Regions from separate parts of the Pseudoalteromonas sp. SM9913 genome, predicted to be linked through region 1. Evidence: riboswitches for the same ligand, from Rfam matches in the RefSeq annotation. Region 1 holds a riboswitch; the other holds the start of a gene.

Evidence for each region. A riboswitch is a leader RNA that binds a small molecule or an ion and turns the genes downstream of it on or off. The one in region 1 is predicted to bind cobalamin.
Region 2: linked by a shared signal. The riboswitch ahead of PSM_RS12465 (ABC transporter ATP-binding protein) and the one ahead of PSM_RS04020 (TonB-dependent receptor domain-containing protein) in region 1 are both predicted to bind cobalamin.

What each region holds. Positions count from the first base shown of each region.
Region 1 is NC_014803.1:866,564-870,761, forward strand. It holds gene PSM_RS04005 (ketopantoate reductase family protein) at 1-629, opposite strand, end outside; gene PSM_RS04010 (VanZ family protein) at 622-972, opposite strand; gene PSM_RS04015 (YajQ family cyclic di-GMP-binding protein) at 1,124-1,606, shown strand; cobalamin riboswitch at 1,908-2,073, shown strand; gene PSM_RS04020 (TonB-dependent receptor domain-containing protein) at 2,111-3,961, shown strand; gene msrA (peptide-methionine (S)-S-oxide reductase MsrA) at 4,028-4,198, opposite strand, start outside.
Region 2 is NC_014803.1:2,716,809-2,721,006, forward strand. It holds gene PSM_RS12455 (cobyric acid synthase) at 1-144, opposite strand, end outside; gene PSM_RS12460 (FecCD family ABC transporter permease) at 144-1,154, opposite strand; gene PSM_RS12465 (ABC transporter ATP-binding protein) at 1,156-1,968, opposite strand; cobalamin riboswitch at 2,045-2,182, opposite strand; gene PSM_RS12470 (porin) at 2,233-3,162, opposite strand; gene PSM_RS12475 (LysR family transcriptional regulator) at 3,326-4,195, opposite strand.

The sequences.
Region 1 (4,198 bases):
CTACTGTATTGCGGTGCACGTAACTGACCATTTTTTATATTGTGGTGAGCGGTTAATGGATTTATTGCAATATTAACCAGTAGCTTTTCAAACCGTAGTTGTTCAATATTGTTACTGACAATTAACTGCGGAATAGTGTGTAATTGCGCACTAAGCTGTTGAATATTTTGAATAGCTAGTTGATTATAGCCCCCTAATACACTTTGCCCGTTTCCGGTATGCTGCACAATATTAGGGTTTGACTTAAATCCAGCTATGCTGGTGGTTAAAAAGTACAACGACTGCTGCTTTGTTAGTTGTTCATTTAATTGTTCAACATTACCCATGCCATTATGACTCAGTATAATATGGGTATTATTGCCTAGATAAGGTTTTACTTGAGCATAGGCTTGTTGCACTGCAAACGCTTTTACCGTGAATAAAACAATATCAAATTCAGGAGTTTGAGATAACTGCTCTTGTGAGATAAAAGTGGCGTTAATTTTTTCAGACGCAGCGTTACTGTGGCTGTAAAAGCGAGTATTAACTGTGCCTTTTCGAGTAAGTATATATATAGCGTGATGCTTGGCTAAAAAATGGCTAAATAACAAGCCAATAGCGCCATCACCTACAACAAGTATGTTAGCCATAATGCTTCTTTTTACGCAGTGTTAACAGGGCTTTAGCTAAAAAGTAGCTCGCTGCACCAATAAAATCGGCAACAAAATCGACCAGTGATGCTTGTCTGTAAGGAAGGCTATCTTGCATAATTTCTATTGCTGCACCGTAACCAGCGAGTAATAGTATTTGTGCATATAATGGGAGTTTAAACGCTTTATCCATAATAATGGCAAGTAAAAAGAAGATACCAAAATGCGCTACTTTATCAACATGCGGAAATAAGTTTGCCGCGCCCTTTACCTCTTTAGCAAATAAGAAGGTAAACGCAACAATACTAATTAAAAAAATTGCTTGGTAAACACGCCTTGTCACGAAAATTCCTAAAATCGTATAAAAAAGAAGCCTCAGTATATCAAACTAATTTAGTATCGCACCTGAACAAAATGCAGAAAAATGTAAAGATTTATCATTTTAACGTTATAATTGCGGCATAAAATTAAGATTAGATAGTTAGGAGAACGCTATGCCTTCATTTGATATTGTATCTGAAGTAGAAATGAACGAAGCAAAAAATGCGGTTGATAACGCCAACCGTGAACTAGAAACGCGATTTGATTTTAGAGGCGTTGATGCATCAATAGAGCTAAACGATAAAACAATTAAATTAAAAGCTGAAGCAGATGCTCAGGTAATGCAGTTATTTGATATTTTAGCGAGTAAAATCTCTAAACGTGGGATGGATGTTGCAAGCTTAGAGCTACAAGATATTTCTCGTGCGGGCAAAAATGTTTTTCGTAACGTTGCACTTAAACAGGGTATCGAAAAAGACATGGCTAAAAAAGTAGTAAAAGCCATCAAAGACTCTAAAGTAAAAGTACAAGCGGCCATTCAAGGTGAAGAAGTTCGCGTAACAGGTAAAAAGCGTGATGACTTACAAGCGGCTATGCAAGTTGTACGCACGGCAGATTTAGGTCAACCATTTCAGTTTAAAAACTTCCGCGATTAATTTATTGCCTCGAGCATGGCTGTATAGGTGCTGAGCTCAAAGGAATGCGTATAAAGCCAAACAAGTTATATTGTTTGGCTTTTTATTTTTGGAACTATGATAATTACCGAACCCCGAACCCCGAACCCCGAACCCCGAACCCCGAACCCCGAACCCCGAACCCCGAACCCCGAACCCCGAACCCCGAACCCCGAACCCCGAACCCCGAACCATGAATCTTGAATCTTTGGATTTTTAGATGTTTAGACGTCCGTTGACTTTTTTTAGTAAACAGATAACAATAGCAGCCTATTTTCAAGGTGCTTGCTAAACACTTCAATGGTGTGATTTTTTTAGTAGGATAATCGGGAAGTTGGTGCGTTTTCATTGATGAAGTCAATCCCAACACTGCCCCCGCAACGGTAAAGTTATGCTGTATTAAATTATGGTAACTGAGTCCGGAGACCGGCCTTGATTTAATCTTACTTACTAACATCTTTGCGGTGGGCAAAGATAGGGGACATGATGTTAAATAAAACCGCACTGGGTGTGGCCATTTCGGCTGTACTATCTATTTCTGTATCTGCTGCAGAACAATCAATCGAAACAATAACAGTAACCGCTAATAAATTTGAACAACCTATAAATGATGTATTAGCAAGTGTGGCAGTTATCGACCGCGCAGATATTGAAAAAGCGAATTATCGAGACTTACCTGCAATATTAAATACCATAGCTGGGATAGATATTGTCCGTAACGGCGGTTTAGGTCAAAAGGCAGATATATTTTTTCGCGGGGCCAGCGCTAAATATACCTTAGTACTGGTTGATGGTGTAAGAGTGAGCGATGCAAGTTCAGGTAGTGTGTCACTGACGAATATTCCAGTTAACAGTATCGAGCGTGTTGAAGTTATTAAAGGGGCAAGAGCTGCTATTTATGGCTCTGATGCGGTAGCCGGAGTAATTAATATTATCACCCGTAAAGCCTCAAATAACTCGCTTTCGGCTACTTTAGGCAGCCATAGCTACAGTAATTATCAGCTTGCTGGTGGGCTTGTAAAAGAGGCGCTTAGCTTTAATTATAATTTAGGCTACGAAGAGACGGATGGTTTTGATGTTACTGGCAAAGATCCAGCGGCTGAGTACACAAAAGATCATGATGATGATGGCTACAAAAATAAAAACATTGGCTTTAATTTAGCTTATGAGCTTGCTGAACTAGGCCAATTGAGCCTGCAATCTCAGTATAGCGAAGGCGAAGCACAATATGATAATGCATGGGGTAACGATGCCTACGACTTTGAAAATTACACCGCTAAGCTAGGCTGGAACAAAGCCTCAGATATATATAGCCAAAGTACTTCGGTGAGCGTTTCGCAAGAAGAAAATACCCAAACAGGTACCGATGTGCAGCAAGTGTATAGCACAGAGCGTGTTGAGTTTGAATATCGAGGGCTTTATACCCTTACTGAAGAACTTGATATATCGGGTGGCTTTAATTATTTATCTGAGGATTTATCAAACTCGTCAGCAACGTCATCAGAAGAAAAACGCGATAATAAGGCGTTGTTTATAGGCGCGTTTTATAGCCATAACAAATGGTTAGCAAATGCGGTTGTTAGAACCGATGATTATGACTTCCATGGCCGTGCAAACACTTACAGTACAGGACTTGGTTACAAAGCAAATAACTATGTAACACTACGTTTAAATCACGGTACTGCATTTAGAGCTCCTTCGTTAATCAATGCGTTTGTGACTAACAGCCCGTACTATTTACCAAACAATAATATTAAACCTGAAGAAGCCTTAAATAATGAGCTTGGTATAACTTTAGAAACCCAATGGGGCCGTTATGATATTGCTATTTTCGATAACCGTATCAATAATTTGATTAGTAATAATTATGATGCAGACTCAGGTAAATATATTGCCACTAACATAGATAAAGTATCTATGCAGGGATTTGAGCTGTCGGCAGAGTTTTCAGCGCTAGGCTTTGAACACTCGGTTAATTTTAGCTTTTTAGACGCTACAGATGAAAAAACGAATACCGATTTACCACGTAGACCTTCTGAATCGTTTAATTATCAACTCGCTAAAACATGGGGTGATTTTGATGCCAGCTTGGATATGCAATATCGCTCATCGCGTCCTTCGATTGCGTATTATGACTCGGAGCTCGCTGCTTATACGGTATTTAATATAGCAGCCAATTACCAGTTGCTAGATAATTTGTCGTTAGCTGCTCGAATAGAGAATATTACTGATAAAGAATATTTTACTGCTGCGACGGGCTTTGCTGCCAGTGGTAAGCTATTAGGTTATAACAGCGCAGGAAGAACTTTCTTTGTAGGGGCAAATTATCAGTTTTAGTCACTTATCCTAGTTGCCAAGGAACAAATAGCCCAGCTTATTGCTGGGCTATTTATTAAAAGCACTTTATTCCGATAAAAACTCGCTAAATTCGGTTTCAAACTTATGTAATTTGGGTGCAATTAAAATACTGCAATAGCCCTGCTCAGGATTTTCATTGTAATAGTCCTGATGGTAGTGCTCTGCGGGGTAAAAAGTGGTTGCTGGGCTCACCTCAGTCACTATAGGTTCGCTAAC
Region 2 (4,198 bases), 1.5 Mb from region 1:
CGTTACGGCGCTATTAAGTGCCATATTTTGTGGTTTAAACGGTGCAACATTAACCCCTTGGTTAGCAAACACTCTGCAAAGTGCTGCCACTAAGGTGCTTTTACCCGCATCGGAGGTGGTACCTTGTACCATTAATGTTTTCATTATTTACCCACCAGCTGGCGCTTACGAAAATACAAGATACTTAAAAAGAATAGACTACCAATAGCCGCCGTGATCACCCCTATTGGCAGCTCTTGGTTAGCGAGTAATGAACGTGCCAGTACATCGACCCATACCATAAATATGCCCCCGACTAATCCGGTCATTAATAATCCAACGCTGCTGCCTTGAGAGATAAAAAAGCGCACTATGTGCGGCACCATTAAGCCAACAAAGCCAATTCCGCCACACATAGCAACCAATACGGCTGTGATCAATGAGCTTAAAATAAGCATTAAAATTCGAAAGCGATGCACCCGTACACCAAGCGTTGTTGCGCTTTCATCACCTAACAACATGGCATTAAGTTGGCGTCTAAAACCTAACATAATGACTGTACATGTAATGATGACCAAGGCAGGTAATAACAGTGACGGCCATTGCGCCCTAGCAAAACTTCCCAAAGTCCAAAATAAAATAGCCGCGACGGCCTGCGGATCGCTCCAATAAAGTAACAAACTGGTAAAGGCGCTAAATAAAAATGATAAGGCCACCCCAGCCAATAACATCGACTCAACTTGGGCGTTGCGTTGACTGCCAGCAATTAAAATTAATAACCCCATTGCTACTAAACTGCCAATTAAGGCTGCTGCTGATAACACAATGCCTGCGCCTATTCCAACAAAAGCCATTAATACTACGACTCCTAATGATGCTCCCGACGAAATACCAAACAAATAAGGGTCAGCCAATGGATTACGAGTAACTGTTTGTAATATCAATCCAGCAATCGCTAAACCGCTGCCGGCCAAAAAAGCCAATAACGTACGTGGCATTCTTAATTCAATAATAATGCGGCTGGTAAATGAGGCCTCGCTTGAAAAAGTTAAGCTATGGTATACATCTGCGAGCGAGGTAGGGGCAGCACCAAAGCTCAATGCCACAAATAAACTAAATACAGCGCATAACAGTGCAGTAATTAACGCCACACCATGGTTAGACATAATCGCCATGTTATTGGTATCCATAATAATAGGTAATATGGGGAATAGACTCACCATTGGACGCCGTTTGAGGGTGAGTATTAACTTGCGCGCAAACACCAAAAACCTCATCAAGCATTTGCTCGGTGATCACCTTATTAGGCTTTCCCGCGCTAGCGATTTCTCCGTTTTTAATAACCACTAACTCATCGCACATGGCTGCCGCTAAATTTAAATCATGAAATGAAGCAAACACAGTAATGCCCAAAGATTTAGCCAGCTCCATTAATTGAATTTGATATTTAACATCAAGGTGGCTTGTGGGTTCATCCATAATGAGTAGCTGTGGTTGCTGCACAATCGCTCTGGCAATAAGCGCTCGTTGCTTTTCACCGCCAGATAGTGAGTCAAATGACTGATTGCTATGAGATTCAAGCCCAACACGACTAATAGCCTGCGCTATTTTTTGTTTATCTGCTTGGGTGGTCGAGCTAAATAGCGTTTTATACGGGGTAAGCCCTAGAGCTACAACATCGAATAACGAGAGATTAAATTGCGACGGTGTTTCTTGTAGCACTACCGCAACTTGCTTGGCATAGTCTTCACTTTTTAGCTGCCAAATATCGGTATCGTTAAATTTAATGTCGCCTGCTGATGGCTGATTAAATCGATATAAGCACCGCAGTAAACTCGACTTTCCTGCCCCATTAGGGCCAATTAAACCAATAAATTTACCACGCTCAATGCTCACATTAATGTGCTTAAGAATTAATGTATTGTCCACTCGCCAAGAAACGTTGTTAACGGTTAAAAGCGGTAAGTTTAAAGAGGTGTGAGTGTGCAAAAAATTATCCTAGGCAGGGAAACACCCACACTCAGTACTAATACGTACCAAAAAGAAAATGAGTTAACCCGCTCGTTATATGAAGTTTTAAGGCATTTGTATCTGACTTACAGTAAAACTGATCACAGTTACGGGAATAGTTGAGGAGTTCCACCTCATTCCAAATGCTTGGCTATTATGCGCAGATAAGTAAATAATTTAAAGCAAAAAAAAACCGCACTCAACTGAGTGCGGTTAAAAGGGAGTGTTTTAACTAAGGTTTAGTTAAAACTTATATTCCATACCTAAACCTAGGTAATCTTGGTCAACATTGTTGTCCATATCAAAGCTTGAGTAAAAGCCAAATACTTTAAGGTTTTTGTTTAGCTTATGGTCAACACCTACCGATACCGCGCTTTTATCATCGCTGTCATCAAAATCCATTGTTTGGTATTGCACTTTGAAAGTGTTGCTACCCATAAGGTAAGCTGCATTCACTAAGTAACCGTCAGCCTCAGCGCTGCCATCTACTTTTTCTTGTGTTTGGTACATTGCGCCAAGTCTAAAATCTTCAATTTTACCTTGAACTGTTGCACGCACTACATCGTAACCATTTACTTCGCTATCAGCAGCAATGGCAGCATATACTGCGCTCTTTTTAAGGCCTGCATCACCGTAAGTTAACGCCACTGAGTAGCCATTTTTGGCATCTACGTCGTCTTCTGCAATAAATGACGCTAATACTTTAAAACCTTCATATGAGTTTGAAGCATAAGATACTGAGTTACCTAAACGATTTTCACCTTTAAAGGTATTTTTTATATCACCTTCAAGATCGTTGAAAAGATCTAGTTTCCCCTGCGCTTGCTTAAGCGCGGTGTCGTTGCGGCCTATTACAACCTGACCAAATCCGCCTTTAAAGCCCACATATTGATTACGCGCTGAAATATTGTCGTCATCACCTTTAGAATCGGCATCAGACACATCAACCTGAAATTCAAACTTATAAACCGCTTCTAAACCGTCTGAAATTTTTTCAGACCCTTTAAGTCCGAAACGAGATGCATTACTTTTAATTTCAGTAAACGATCCTTCACCATCGTCAGATGATTGAACGGTTACATTTGCTTTACCGTAAATATCTGCCTCTGCAAGTGCATTAAAAGATAAACCGCTAAGTAGGGCTAAGCATAAGCTCGATTTTGCAAATTTCATGTTATTTCCTCGATAATCACAATAGACTAATTTTTAAAACAGCAGCAGTGTGTCACCACTAAATGACAAAAATATTACAAAGGACACATTTTTGTCTTTTTAAGTTAATAAAACTGCATTAAATCTGAAATCAAAATAACATGTAAAATAAACTGCCTACCGACTACTTACTTTGTTTCAATAAACTCGGTGTCATTTGCGACAACAAATTAACCAAGGTTTCTATCAACTCTTTCTGTTCGTTATCTCTATGATAGGCAACAAATACATCTCTTGAGGTATTTTCTACCCCTTTTACATGAAAAAGTTCGCCTTTTTCTAAATGATCTTTAACTAATACCTGTGGAATAAACGCACTACCGCCACATTGCAGTATTAAATCAAGCGCTATACGCCCTGTACTGGTTCTAAAATAAGGCGGTGTTTTACCGGTAAACTGACGCGCATGCCAAAGAGAAAACGTGGTTCCCCAATCAACATACACATATTGATTATCAAAAAAGTTATCACTGGTTGCCGTATCGTAACCACTCACCGGAATAATAGGCAGTTCACAAATACGTTCAACCACAAGTTCATCAACTTTAGGAGGATCAAATAAAATAGCTAAATCAAGCGTACGCTCCAACAATAAGCGAGTGCTTTCTTGTTGCGCTTTCACTTCTGCCACCAGCGATACACCAGGCATCGCCGATACAATATTTGTAATACCAAACTGTAAAAATGCATCCCAAATATTAGGCGTACCTGCTAAGCTAATTTGCTTATGCATATTATCTGCAAGTGCAACATCCACTTTGGCTCTTTGCATCCCAGTAATAATCATTTGCGCATGCGGTAACAAACGCTCACCCGGTGCAGTGAGTTGAATATTATTACGCTGACGAATAAATAAATTTACGCCTAAGCCCTGCTCTAATTGGCGAATTCTAAAACTCACCGCAGACTGCGTTATATATAGGTTTTCTGCTGCTTTACCAAAATGGCGAGTTCGCACCACTTCAACAAATGTTTTTAATAAATCTATGTCCAATTT